DNA from 2 places in the Ciceribacter thiooxidans genome. Region 1 is predicted to be linked to the other one. Evidence: predicted binding sites of a transcription regulator. Region 1 holds the regulator's gene; the other holds the start of a gene.
What was found. The regulator PhoB, encoded in region 1, activates phosphate uptake and scavenging genes when phosphate is short. The targets are predictions, from matches to a motif close to TGTCATNNANCTGTCAT.
Positions count from the first base shown of each region.

Region 2: a site for PhoB is predicted at 4,390-4,406, ahead of H4I97_RS17545 (DUF2794 domain-containing protein). Genes of this name have one in related genera too.

Region 1 covers NZ_CP059896.1:3,046,043-3,053,355, reverse strand. Annotated here, with positions in the region: gene pstA (phosphate ABC transporter permease PstA) at 1-1,032, shown strand, start outside; gene pstB (phosphate ABC transporter ATP-binding protein PstB) at 1,065-1,853, shown strand; gene phoU (phosphate signaling complex protein PhoU) at 1,900-2,613, shown strand; gene phoB (phosphate regulon transcriptional regulator PhoB) at 2,639-3,322, shown strand; gene H4I97_RS15025 (GcrA family cell cycle regulator) at 3,392-3,916, opposite strand; gene H4I97_RS15020 (aspartate aminotransferase family protein) at 4,339-5,544, shown strand; gene argF (ornithine carbamoyltransferase) at 5,572-6,489, shown strand; gene H4I97_RS15010 (Hsp33 family molecular chaperone) at 6,613-7,313, shown strand, end outside.
Region 2 covers NZ_CP059896.1:3,548,185-3,555,497, reverse strand. Annotated here, with positions in the region: partial or broken gene ccmA (heme ABC exporter ATP-binding protein CcmA) at 1-256, opposite strand, end outside; partial or broken gene acnA (aconitate hydratase AcnA) at 530-3,222, shown strand; gene H4I97_RS17550 (DUF1223 domain-containing protein) at 3,427-4,176, shown strand; gene H4I97_RS17545 (DUF2794 domain-containing protein) at 4,431-4,826, shown strand; gene H4I97_RS17540 (GNAT family N-acetyltransferase) at 4,828-5,385, opposite strand; gene H4I97_RS17535 (aspartate-semialdehyde dehydrogenase) at 5,952-6,986, shown strand; gene H4I97_RS17530 (lytic murein transglycosylase) at 7,151-7,313, shown strand, end outside.

The DNA of each region.
Region 1 (7,313 bases):
CTCCAGGATGCGATGGCCGCGAAAGGTATTGCTGGCGACGGCGTCAATGCAAAGACAGCCGCAGAACTGATCTCCAAGGAAGCCCCGGCCGATCTGCGCAGGTTCGTCCTTGCCGATCCTTCGGCGATCGGCCAGACCGTCCGTTTCGATCTTCTCGCCGCCGGCCGTATCGATGGCTATTACAAGGGCCGCGTGACGATGGAGAGCGCCAAGCTCGACCGGAACATATCGCCCGAGCAGTTGATGCTGGCGGACAAGCTGAAGGAAGCGGGCATTCTGACGACCAACTTTAACTGGTCGTTCTTCACGGCACCGGACGCTTCCGATACGCGTCCGGAAGCCGCCGGTCTCGGTGTCGCCATCATCGGCTCCGCCTATATGATGCTCATCGTTTTCGTACTGTCACTGCCGCTTGGGGTTGCTGCCTCGATCTACCTGGAGGAATTCGCTCCGCAGAACAGGTTCACGGATCTGATCGAGGTGAATATCTCCAATCTTGCGGCGGTGCCTTCGATCGTGTTCGGTATTCTTGGCCTCGCGGTCCTCATCAACTTCGTGGGTTTGCCGCAGTCGGCGCCGATCGTCGGCGGCCTCGTACTGACGCTGATGACGTTGCCGACCATCATCATAGCCACGCGCGCGGCGCTGAAGGCAGTGCCGCCGTCGATCCGCGATGCAGCTCTCGGCGTCGGTGCGTCGAAGATGCAGGCGACCTTCCATCATGTATTGCCTTTGGCGATGCCGGGTATCCTCACAGGAACGATCATCGGTCTGGCTCGCGCCCTCGGGGAGACGGCGCCATTGCTGCTCATCGGCATGGTGGCGTTCGTCCGTGAGTATCCGGCCGGGCCACCAGAAGGCTTCTTCGACCCGGCATCCGCTCTTCCGGTCCAGATCTACAACTGGACGCAACGCGGCGACCCGGCCTTCGTGGAGCGCGCGTCCGGTGCGATCATCGTGCTTCTCGTATTTCTGCTGATGATGAACCTGATCGCGATCATTCTTCGCCGCCGCTTCGAGCGCCGTTGGTAAGAGGGCTGACTATGAGTAACATGCCGACTACAATGACGACCACGACGAAGGCTGCAACGATGAACGACTCGAAGATCTCGGCCCGCAAGGTTCAGGTGTTCTATGGCGACAAGCACGCGATCAAGGACGTTGACATCGAGATACCGCCGCGTTCGGTCACCGCCTTCATCGGACCTTCCGGCTGCGGCAAGTCGACCTTCCTGCGCTGCCTGAACCGCATGAACGACACGATCGCCAACTGCCGCGTCGAAGGACACATCTCCATCGACGGGGAGAACATCTACGATCCCAAGGTGGATCCGGTTCAACTGCGCGCCAAGGTCGGCATGGTGTTTCAGAAGCCGAATCCGTTCCCGAAATCGATCTATGAGAACGTCGCCTACGGCCCGCGCATTCATGGGCTCGCTCGCAAGAAGTCGGACATGGACGACATCGTCGCGTCGGCATTGCAGAAAGCCGGCCTCTGGAATGAAGTGAAGGATCGCCTCGATGCGCCCGGCACCGGGCTTTCGGGTGGCCAGCAGCAACGTCTCTGTATCGCCCGCGCCGTCGCCGTCAGCCCCGAGGTCATCCTGATGGACGAACCTTGTTCGGCACTCGATCCGATCGCGACCGCCAAGGTCGAGGAACTGATCCACGAGCTTCGCGCGAACTACACGATCGTCATCGTGACCCACTCCATGCAGCAGGCGGCGCGTGTGTCGCAGCGCACGGCGATGTTCCATCTCGGTGAGCTCGTCGAAGAAAACGATACCGACAAGATGTTCACCAATCCCGACGATCAGCGCACGCAGGACTACATCATGGGCCGCTTCGGCTGATGCCCTGTCATCGGTCGCGCTGACGCATTCATTCGAGGATCACGACATGTCATCGACACACATCTACTCCGCCTTCGACGAAGAACTGAAATACCTGATGCGCCGCATTTCCGAGATGGGCGGACTTGCCGAACAGATGGTGAGCGACAGCGTCCGGGCATTGGTCCAGGGCGACTCCGCGCTTGCGCACAAGGTCATCTCCGACGACGTCATCATGGACGCAGCAGAGCGCGAAATCGGCGACAAGGCTGTCATTACCATCGCCCGTCGTCAGCCCGTCGCCAGTGACCTTCGCGAGATCATCGGAGCGCTCAAGATCGCCAGCGACCTCGAACGGGTCGGCGATCTCGGCAAGAACAACGCCAAGCGCGCCATGGCGGTCCAGAGCGCCGGTATTCCACGCAAGCTGGCTCGCGGGATCGAACATCTCTCCGAGCTCGCGCTCGTTCAGCTGAAGGAAGTTCTCGACGTCTACTCGACCCGATCGGCGGAAAAGGCGAAATCGGTTCGTGACCGCGACGATGAGATCGATGCCGTCTACACGTCCCTGTTCAGGGAGCTGTTGACCTACATGATGGAAGATCCCCGCAACATCACCAGCTGCACGCATCTCCTCTTCTGTGCCAAGAACCTGGAGCGGATCGGCGATCATGCCACCAATATCGCCGAAACCATCTACTACATGACGACCGGGGCCCAGCCGGAAGGCGAGCGACCGAAGGAAGACCTGACGACGGATGTCGGCGTGGTCACCGAGTGATGCCGCTGCGGAGGATGAGCAAGCGATGCAGCCAAGAATAGTGGTGGTCGAAGACGAAGAGGCGCTGAGCGTACTCCTTCGTTACAATCTGGAAGCCGAAGGCTACGAGGTGGAGACGATTCCGCGCGGCGACGAGGCGGAACTGCGTCTCCAGGAAAGGGTTCCCGATCTCCTGCTGCTGGACTGGATGCTGCCGGGCGTCTCCGGGATTGAACTCTGCCGCAGGCTGCGGATGCGGCCGGAAACCGAACGCCTGCCGGTCATCATGCTGACGGCGCGCGGCGAGGAGAGCGAGCGGGTGCGCGGTCTCGCCACGGGGGCTGATGACTACGTCGTCAAGCCGTTTTCCACGCCGGAACTGATGGCGCGCGTCAAGGCGATGCTGCGGCGCGCGCGTCCCGAGGTGCTCTCGAGTGTCCTTCGCTGCGGCGACATCGAGCTTGACCGGGAGACGCACCGCGTTCATCGCAAGAGCCGCGAGGTTCGCCTCGGCCCGACCGAATTCCGGTTGCTGGAGTTCCTGATGTCGTCGCCCGGCCGCGTCTTCTCCCGATCGCAGCTTCTGGACGGCGTATGGGGGCACGACATCTATGTCGACGAACGCACCGTCGATGTCCATGTCGGACGCCTGCGCAAGGCGCTCAACTTTTCCAACATGCAGGACGTCATCCGCACCGTGCGCGGGGCAGGCTACTCGATGGAGGCCTGAGGTCCTGTCGTCTCATGTATAAAAAAACGGGCCCGCGGGGCCCGTTTTCTCTGCTGTGTCGGCGAAAGCTTACCGTTCCGCCTTGCGACGCTCGGAAACCGGCTGGTAGGCGAGCTTCGCGTGATAGCTGCAATAGGGTGAGGAATCGAGAGACTCGCAGCCGCAGAAGTGGAACTCGTCGCTCATCGGATCGCCGATCGGCCACTTGCAGGTACGCTCCGTGAGTTCCGTCAGGCCGAGGCGGCGGGAAATCGGAATCACGACGTTGGAGGAGGTTACGGCGCGGACCTCTTGGATGAGACCGATCTGGCCCTCTTCCTTCAGTATGGCGCCGCCTGCCGGCCGGGCGTTTGCACGGGTGGGAACGCGTGCAGCAAAGCCCGACGGACGAGGGGTCGGTGCCGGGCGTTTCGGCGTACGCGCCGGTGCCGTGCCGCCGCCGGACTTTGCGCGTCCCGGCAGGTTCAGACGGTGGACCTTGCCGATCACGGCATTCCTGCTGACTCCGCCGAGTTGCGCGGCGATCTGGCTTGCGCTCAGGCCTTCAGCCCAAAGCCTTTTCAGTTTTTCGACGCGCTCATCTGTCCAATTCATGCCATTATCTCCGCCGTCGCGATTTTGATGGCAGAATCCGTCACCGTTGCTTCGAACGAATCCGAAACAAAACTTCCTCGATACTTTCGGTGACTATTTCTGCCGCATGCAATCTTTTAATGTAAATTTAACCTAGTGTGGCGCTGACTCCGTGACAAGAGTCGGACGAATCAACGGGAATCGATTTTCAAGTTTTCCCCAACTTGCTGGTTGGCGTTGGCGCAAAAAATCAAAGCTGTGAAAGTCGTCCCGGCGTGACAAAAAACCTTTGCCTGTCGCAGTTTTGTTGACAGCGCAACGGGAAATGCCGATAGTGCCAGCCGCCGCCGAAAGGCGGCATTTTTGATTTTTTCGGGGATTTTTCTCCGGGAAATCGGATGATCGTTCTTGACATCTATCGGTTGCGAAGGAGCTGTTCCGCCATGGCTGAAGCCACGCCGCTTTACGAAACCTACCTGCGCGCGCCTTTGCGTTTCGAGCGCGGCGAAGGGGTTTGGCTGATTGCGGAGAATGGTGAGCGATATCTCGATTTCGCGGCCGGTGTTGCAGTGAATGCGCTCGGTCATGCGCATCCGCATCTCGTCGAGGCCCTGAAGGCGCAGGCCGGAAAGGTCTGGCACCTGTCGAACCTCTATGAGGTGCCGGGCCAGGAGACTCTGGGTGAACGGCTGACGAACGCGACCTTCGCCGACAAGGTGTTCTTCACCAATTCGGGCGCCGAGGCGCTGGAATGCGCGATCAAGACCGCGCGCCGCTATCATTTCTCGAAGGGGCACCCGGAGAAGTTCCACATCATTACCTTCGAGGGTGCCTTCCATGGCCGCACGCTGGCGACGATCGCTGCGGGAGGGCAGGCGAAGTACCTTGAAGGTTTCGGACCCAAGGCACCGGGCTTCGACCAGGTGCCGTTCGGCGATATCGAGGCGGTGAAGGCGGCGATCACCGATAATACGGCTGCAATCCTCATCGAGCCGGTGCAGGGTGAAGGCGGCATTCGTACGGCGTCCAATGAGTTCCTGCGGGCGCTTCGCCAGATCTGCGACGAAAAGGGGCTTCTCCTGATCCTCGACGAAGTCCAGTCGGGCGTCGGGCGCACAGGCAAGCTCTTCGCCCATGAATGGGCCGGCATCACGCCCGATATCATGGCCGTCGCCAAGGGTATCGGTGGCGGCTTTCCTCTGGGTGCCTGTCTTGCCACGGCGGAGGCTGCGTCCGGCATGAAAGCCGGAACGCACGGCTCGACCTACGGCGGCAATCCGTTGGCGATGGCCGTCGGCAACGCCGTGCTCGACGTTGTTCTTGCAGATGGTTTTCTGGAGCACGTGCGAGATGTGGCGCTGGTCTTCCGGCAGGGGCTCGCAGCGCTTCACGACCGCTTCCCCGACGTCATCGAGGATATCCGTGGCGAGGGCCTGATGCTCGGCATCAAGGCGAAGGTACCGAACGCAGAACTGCTGCAGGCCATGCGGGACGAGCACATTCTCAGCGTTCCGGCTGGCGACAATGTCATTCGCCTGCTGCCGCCGCTGATCACGACAGCGGAAGAAGCGCGCGAGGGGCTTTCGCGGATCGAGCGCGCGGCCGAACGGGTGCACGGCGCCCACGAAAAGCAGGCGGCACAAGCCTAAGCAGCAGAAATTCAGACAGGTTTTCCCATGGTATCTCCGAAGCATTTCCTCGACCTCTCGGCCGTTTCGTCCCACGATTTGCGCACCATCATGGATGACGCCCGTGTGCGGAAGCAGGCGACCAAATCCGGAACGGCGGACAAGCCGCTTGCCGGCAAGATGCTTGCGATGATCTTCGAAAAGCCGTCCACCCGCACGCGTGTGTCTTTCGACGTCGGTATGCGCCAGCTCGGTGGCGAGACCCTCTTCCTTTCCGGCACGGAAATGCAGCTCGGCCGTGCCGAAACGATCGGCGACACCGCAAAGGTCCTTTCGCGCTTCGTGGATGCGATCATGATCCGCACGACCGATCATTCGCGTCTCCTGGAGATGGCGGAGCACGCGACGGTTCCCGTCATCAACGCGCTGACCGACAGCACGCATCCCTGCCAGATCATGGCCGACATCATGACCTTCGAGGAGCATCGCGGTCCGGTGAAGGGCAAGACGCTCGCCTGGACCGGAGACGGCAACAATGTCCTGCATTCGCTCGTGGAAGGAGCCGCCCGCTTCGGCTACCGGATGAACATGGCCGTACCGCTCGGGTCCGAGCCGGACGACAAGTACCTCAACTGGGCGCGCGACAATGGCGGTGAAGTCATGCTTTGCCACGAGGCGGAGCGCGCCGTGGAAGGTGCTGACGCCGTCATTACCGATACCTGGATTTCGATGAACCAGGAGCACAAGGCCAGGGGGCACAACGTCTTCCAGCCCTACCAGGTGAACGGAGCGTTGATGGCGCATGCAAAGCCGGATGCCCTCTTCATGCATTGCCTGCCCGCACACCGCGGCGAAGAGGTCACCGACGAGGTGATCGACGGTCCGCAGTCCGTCGTGTTCGACGAGGCAGAGAACCGGCTGCACGCGCAGAAATCGATCCTCGCCTGGTGCCTTGGTGCGATCTGATCCGGTTTGCTCGCGCCTGTCGCATCCGGCTTGATCTTCTCGCCTGGGGACCCCATGTGAGCGGTAAATTCGGGACTGATGCGTCCCCGGCAATCAGGCGCCTGCGGCGCAAGGAGTACAATAATGGCAGACAAGGCCACTGAACTCGGCGAATTCGGTTTCGCCGGAGATGACCGTGTTGTTCCGTTTCAGGTGGAAGGTCTCGATGTGCGTGGCCGGGCCGTGCAGCTCGGCCCGCTGGTCAACACCATTCTCGCGCGGCACGACTATCCGGCGCCCGTCGCCCGCCTTCTGGCGGAGGCGATGGTCCTCACGGTCCTGATCGGTACGTCATTGAAATTTCAGGGTAAATTTACGGTACAGACGAAGAGCAACGGGCCGGTGGATCTCCTGGTCGTCGACTTCTCGACGCCGGAAGACGTGCGCGCCTATGCCCGCTTCGACGAGGATGCACTGAAAACGGCAGTCGAGGAAGACAGGACTTCACCGGAGGCCCTGCTCGGTGAAGGCGTGCTTGCATTCACCATCGACCAGGGCAGCTTCATGCAGCCTTACCAGGGCATCGTGCCTCTCGACGGTACCTCGCTCGAGGAGATTGCCGGGGTCTACTTCCGTCAGTCGGAACAGATTCCGACGCGGGTGCGTCTCGGCGTCGCCGAGTTCTTCGATCGCGACGAGGAGGGACATCCGCGCCGCGGCTGGCGGGCTGGAGGGCTGATTGCCCAGTTCTTGCCCGAGGCGCCGGAACGGATGCGCCAGCCGGACCTGCATGGTGGTGACGGTGACGACGGCGAGTATGTCTTTTCGGAGGACGATGCCTGGTC
Region 2 (7,313 bases), 500 kb from region 1:
TCATTGCGTTGCGGTGGCCGAGATAATGACTTGCCTCGCGTGCAGGGCGGCTCTCGTGATCTCCCGCGGCGATAAAGTCCACGCGGCCTCCCTCCGGTCTCAGCAAACCCGCCAGCACCCGAAGGAGCGTCGATTTTCCCGACCCGTTCCGCCCCGTTAAGATCATTACTTCGCCCGCACCGAGTGCGAAGGAAATGTCCTCGAAGATGAAGTCCTCGCCGCGCCTCGCGGAGAGATTTTCGGCACTCAGCCGCATGTTTCAGCCTTCCAGCGGAGACCCTTCGGGCCCTGCAAAAATTTGTAGAAATTCACCATTCGTTGGTCTGGTGCCCTTCTTAGAAATTATCTATAAGACCTGCAACCACGCCAGCGGTCGGCGTGAATATCATCCTTGTGCCGAACTTGGGGTTGCACTCGCGACTTTCACGTGCGGACAGCGGAAATGGCCGTACCCGCATCCTGATGTGCATGAAGTGCATAGGCGTCCGCACGAATGTGTTGGCTATCAGAATAAGCGGGGTTCATGTCCGTGTCCAAATCACTCGACAGTTTCAATTGCCGGTCCACGATTACCGTGAATGGCAAGGATTACGTCTATTACAGCCTTCCCAAGGCGGAAGCGAACGGCCTCGCAGGCGTCTCGAAGCTCCCTTACTCGATGAAGGTGCTTCTTGAGAACCTGCTGCGCAACGAAGACGGACGTTCGGTCACCAAAGCCGACATCGAAAGTGTCGCCGCCTGGCTCACCAACAAGGGCCTGACCGAAGCCGAGATTGCTTACCGCCCGGCGCGCGTCCTGATGCAGGACTTCACCGGCGTTCCGGCGGTCGTCGACCTCGCCGCGATGCGTGACGGGATCAAGGCGCTCGGCGGCGATCCGGAGAAGATCAATCCCCTCGTTCCGGTCGACCTCGTCATCGACCACTCGGTTATCGTCGACGAATTCGGCACGCCCCAGGCCTTCGCGAAAAACGTCGAGCTCGAATATCTGCGCAACGGGGAGCGCTACCGCTTCCTGAAGTGGGGCCAGCAGGCCTTCAAGAACTTCCGCGTCGTTCCCCGGGTACGGGCATCTGTCACCAGGTGAATTTCGAATATCTCGGCCAGACCGTCTGGACGAAGGAAGAGGATGGCGAAACGATCGCCTATCCGGACACCTGCGTCGGGACGGACAGCCACACCACGATGATCAACGGTCTCGGCGTGCTGGGCTGGGGCGTCGGTGGTATCGAAGCCGAAGCCGCCATGCTCGGCCAGCCGGTGTCCATGCTTCTGCCTGAGGTCATCGGCTTCAAGCTGACCGGCACACTGAAGGAAGGTGTCACCGCCACCGATCTCGTGCTGACAGTCGTACAGATGCTGCGCAAGAAGGGTGTCGTCTCGAAGTTCGTGGAGTTCTTCGGTCCCGGCCTCGATACGCTGCCCGTCGCCGATCGCGCGACCATCGGCAACATGGGCCCGGAATACGGTGCGACCTGCGGCTTCTTCCCGGTCGACTCGGCAACGCTCGGTTATCTCGACATGTCGGGTCGCAGCAAGGATCGCATCGCCCTCGTCGAAGCCTATTCGAAGGCACAGGGCATGTGGCGCGAAGGTGACGGTTCCGATCTCGTCTTCACCGACACACTCGAACTCGACCTCGGCGACGTCGTCCCCTCGATGGCCGGCCCGAAGCGTCCGGAAGGCCGCCTGCCGCTCGAAACCATCGCCCCGAACTTCGCAACCGCCCTCGAAGGCGACTACAAGAAGCCCGGTCAGATCGACGCCCGCTACCCGGTTGAAGGTGAAAGCTTCGATCTCGGACATGGTGACGTCTGCATCGCCGCCATTACATCGTGCACGAATACCTCGAACCCGAGTGTACTGATCGCTGCCGGTCTTCTCGCCCGTAACGCAGCCGCCAAGGGCCTCAAGTCCAAGCCGTGGGTCAAGACCTCGCTCGCACCCGGATCGCAGGTCGTTGGCGAATACCTCGCCAAGTCCGGCCTGCAGGCCGATCTCGACAAGCTTGGCTTCAATCTCGTCGGCTACGGCTGCACGACCTGCATCGGCAACTCCGGCCCTCTGCCGGGCCCGATCTCGAAGACGATCAACGACAAAGGCCTGATCACCGCGGGTGTACTCTCGGGCAACCGCAACTTCGAGGGCCGCATCTCGCCGGACGTCCAGGCCAACTACCTCGCCTCTCCGCCGCTCGTCGTCGCTTACGCGCTCGCCGGTACGGTGCAGAAGGACCTGACCAAGGAACCGCTGGGCGAAGACCAGAACGGCAACCCGGTCTACCTGAAGGACATCTGGCCGACCTCGCACGAGATCCAGGAATTCATCGCCAAGTACGTGACCCGTGAACTTTTCGAGTCGAAGTATGCGGACGTGTTCAAGGGCGACGAAAACTGGCAGGCCGTGCAGGTTCCCGCTGGTCAGACCTACGCCTGGGACGACAAGTCGACCTACGTGCAGAACCCGCCCTACTTCGTCGGCATGGGCAAGACCGGTTCCGGCGTGTCGAACATCGTGGGCGCCCGCGTGCTCGGCCTCTTCGGCGACAAGATCACCACCGACCACATTTCGCCGGCCGGTTCGATCAAGGCCGCCTCGCCGGCCGGTGCATACCTTATGGAGAATGGCGTCGGCGTTGCCGACTTCAACCAGTACGGCACGCGTCGTGGTAACCACGAAGTGATGATGCGCGGCACGTTCGCCAACATCCGCATCCGCAACCACATGCTCGGCCCGAACGGCAAGGAAGGTGGCTACACCATCCACTATCCGTCCAAGGAAGAGATGTCGATCTACGACGCCGCCATGATGTACAAGGCCGAAGGCGTTCCGCTCGTCATCTTCGCCGGTGTCGAGTACGGCAACGGCTCCTCCCGCGACTGGGCTGCCAAGGGCACCAACCTGCTCGGAGTCCGCGCGGTCATTGCCCAGTCGTTCGAACGCATCCACCGTTCGAACCTGGTCGGCATGGGCGTCATACCGTTCGTCTTCGAGGATGGTACCACCTGGCAGAGCCTCAACCTGAAGGGCGATGAGCTGGTGACCATCGAGGGCCTCGACGGGGAGATCAAACCGCGCGAGAAGAAGATCGCCAAGGTCTCCTACTCGGACGGCACGGTGAAGGACATCCCTCTCATCTGCCGTATCGATACGCTCGACGAGGTCACCTATGTGAACAACGGCGGCATCCTGCAGACTGTTCTGCGCGATCTGGCCGCCTGACTTCCGCTCGCATGAGAATACGAGCCGCCGGGACATGTTCCCGGCGGTATTTTCTTGCCCTGTGATCACAAACAAGGGCCTCACCCCATCGTGACTTCTCGTTGAAAGCATGAACGAGTATTGCTGGCGTGTGACTATTTGTCGGCTGTCGGCTCGCGACAACGCGCGAGCCGCACAAGCCACCGAGTAAACGGGTTCGATGGAATGACCTCGATTGTGTTCGCCCGCTGTGTCCTGGTTTGCCTGACTTTTACCGGCACCTCCGCAGAGGCCCAGGACGCCGTAGTGCCCCGAGGAGTTATTGAGCTCTTCACCTCGCAGGGCTGCAGTTCCTGCCCCCCGGCCGACGAAGCGTTCGAGAAACTCGTGCGGAAGGGCGATATCGTAGCGCTCGCCTATCACGTCGACTACTGGAATTATCTCGGCTGGAACGATACGCTGGCCACGCCTGAAAATACCGGACGCCAATACGCTTATGCCCGCAGTCTGGGACGTAGCGGCGTCTACACGCCGCAAGCCGTTCTCAATGGCCGCGATCATCTGAAAGGTACTGATGCGGACGAGGTTACGCGCAAGCTGGACGGAATGCGGCAACAGGGGCTCGGTCTTTCGGTGGCCGTCCGCGCAGCGCGCAAGAACGAAGAATTGACGATTACTGTCGGCAGAGGGCAGGGAAAGGCAGACGTCGTCATTGTCTACTTCCGCCGGAAGGAGATCGTCGATGTTCTGAAAGGCGAGAACGTCGGTAAGAAAGTCGCCTATTGGAACAGCGTCACCGACGTTCAGACGGTCGGAATGTGGGAGGGAAACGAACTGCACCTCGTGCTGCCGGCCAAAGTCATGGCAAAGGACAGTAACGACGGTTGCGCCGTCCTACTTCAGACTTCGAGTGATGAAGGAGAGCCGTCCGCCATTCTCGGCGCGACGATGATCATCGGCAACGATGGCACCTAGCCCCTGAGGGGTGGTCCGGCCTAGAAGCATTGGGGGCTGGGGGTAAGGGGTCAATGCGACAGACCGGACCTTTGGCGCGGCGCGCCAACTCAGTAACGCCAGCTTCGGTTGCAAATGGGGCGCTGTTTTGACCAAAATGCGGCGATGGAAAGAAAGGCAGTGTGCTTCACTTATTTGCACACAGGCTTGCTTTTTGTGCTGCCTGAGGCAAACTGTCACCCATCTGTCACAACCGAGAACTCGGGGAAGTCTTGATGAGCGATCAGCCGGATTCGCCGCGCACGGACTCACCGCAGGCAAGCCATTCGGCGCCTATCGTCAGCCTACAGGACTACCGCCAGAGCCGTGATCCGCTTCCGGTCACCTTCCACCGCAAAGAGCTCGATTCAATCCTCTGGATTTATGGACGCATGGTGGGCGAGGGCGAATGGCGTGACTACGCGATCGACCATCTGAAGGACAGGGCCGTCTTCTCAGTGTTCAAGAGGTCCGGCGAACTGCCACTTTATCGCATCGAAAAAGATCCGAAGCTTGCCGCCAAACAGGGCGCCTATTCGGTGATTCACACCAGCGGCCGGGTGCTCAAGCGCGGACACGAACTGGCACAGGTTCTCAAGATCTTCGACAAGAAACTGAAGCTGGTCGAATAGGCTAGCCTGAAAACAGAGATCCCGGGTAAGACATCTCGTCCGGCGCCGTTGCATTGCCTTCACCAAGAGGCAGTTGCATGAGAACGGTGTCGAGCCACCGACCGTGCTTGAAGCCTGTCCCGATCAGTGTGCCTGTCATTTGGAAACCGCACACGGCATGGAGGCGAACAGAGGCGGGACTCGCACCGCCAATGACAGCGACCATTTGTCGGAAGCCGAGTGCCGTGCAGCGCCCGATCAGTTCTCTCAACAACGCTTTGCCGATCCCCCGGCCTTGAGCTTCCGGCGCCAGATAGATCGAATCCTCGACGAGCCACCGGTATGCGGGCCGGGTGCGGAACGCGGACGCATACGCGTATCCGAGAACCGTGCCCACCTGATCGGTGGCGGCGATATGCGGGTATCCCTGCCCGGTTATCGCGGCGAAGCGCGAGGCCATTTCCTCCGCTGTCGGCGGAACAAGTTCGTAGCTGGCGGTGCCAGTGAGCACAGCGTCGGCATAGATCGCAGCTATCGATGAGAGATCCGTCGACTCGGTTTCACGCAGAATGAAAGACATGACTGGAACGCCGGAAAGGGGAAGCAATACCCCATCTTTCACAAACATCACCGTGCCGCAAGATCGGTCTTAGGGCAGACAAGGAAGGGGCCAGGCAGTTCTTCACCGTGCCTTCGTTGAACAGGCTAACTCATCCTAGACAAAAAACGCTTATGTGTGGATGTCCTGTCCTTCGTTTCCCGAAGGAAGATTATGCCGATGACACACAGGCTTCCCGGACCGAGCCACAAGTTTGCATGTTCGGCGTCCGATGGTCGTCTTATCGCAAAGGTCTTGCTCTTCCACTTGACTCCGCCAAAAAACGCCTTAATAGCTCGGCCGGAAAAGGGATTCACTCATGCACCGTCACAGTCTGCAAATTCTTGCGGCGTCCGACCTGGCCCAAATGGCCGGGCAGAGTGCATTTGCCTCCCGTTCATCCGCAACCAAGGCCAAAACGACGACGAAAACCGTCTGACGTCTCTGGCCTCCGCTCTCTCCCCGGCAAGGCCGGGGACACGGAAACAAGGCGATTGCCGCATGTTTCCCCTCACCAGTCGTGGAGAGAAAGAAAGAGAGCAGGAAACATGGGTTTCAAGATTGCAGTTGTAGGTGCCACCGGCAATGTGGGGCGAGAAATGCTCGGCATTCTCGCTGAGCGCGGATTTCCGGCGGACGAGGTTGTTGCACTCGCATCGGCCCGCTCGCAGGGCACGGAGGTATCCTTTGGCGATAAGACGCTGAAGGTACAGAACCTCGAGAACTACGATTTCTCCGACACGGATATCTGCCTCATGTCGGCAGGCGGGACGATTTCGCAGAAATGGTCGCCGAAGATCGGAGCCCAGGGCTGCGTTGTCATCGACAACTCGTCTGCATGGCGCTACGACGCCGATGTTCCGCTGATTGTACCGGAAGTAAACCCGGACGCCGTTGTCGATTTCAAGAAGCGTAACATCATTGCGAATCCGAACTGCTCGACCGCCCAGCTGGTGGTCGCCCTGAAGCCACTTCACGACGCGGCAAAGATAAAGCGAGTGGTCGTATCCACCTACCAGTCGGTATCGGGCGCCGGCAAGGAGGGAATGGACGAACTCTTCAGCCAGACCCGCGCCGTTTTCGTCGCCGATCCGATCGAAGCGAAGAAATTCACGAAGCGCATTGCCTTCAACGTCATTCCGCACATCGACGTTTTCATGGAAGACGGCTACACCAAGGAAGAATGGAAGGTTCTCGCCGAAACCAAGAAGATGCTTGATCCCGCGATCAAGGTCACTTGCACCGCGGTCCGCGTCCCCGTGTTCATCGGACATTCGGAGTCGGTGAACATCGAGTTCGAGAACGAAATCACGGCCGATCAGGCCCGCGACATCCTTCGCGAAGCCCCCGGCTGCCTCGTTGTCGACAAGCACGAGAACGGCGGTTACGTCACGCCGGTCGAGTGTGCCGGCGAAGATGCGACTTATATCTCCCGTATTCGCGAGGACGCGACGGTCGAGAATGGCCTCAACATGTGGGTCGTGTCCGACAATCTCCGCAAGGGCGCAGCACTCAACGCGGTGCAGATCGCAGAACTGCTCGTCAATCGAGGCCTGATAAAGCCAAAGAACGCAGAAAAATAGTGGTCGTTCGCCCCGCCGCCGGCACCAGCAGGCGGCGGGGCACAAAACCTTCACCGAAGGCCGCACTCTCAAGTAACCAACAAGTCTGAAACTACCGCGTGACAGAATCAATGCTGGCTGGCATGTTCGCCGGCAAGGTTCAGGGCGCGGAACACGAGGTCTCCATGCAATTCTCAAAGTTTGCCACGGCCGCTTTTCTGGCAATGGTTATGGGTGGCGCAACGATCAGCACCGCCAGCGCAGCTCAATGCGGCAAGACATCCGCAGGGTTCTCTGACTGGATTCAGGACTTCAAGCAGGAAGCGGCCGCACAAGGTGTAAGTGCAA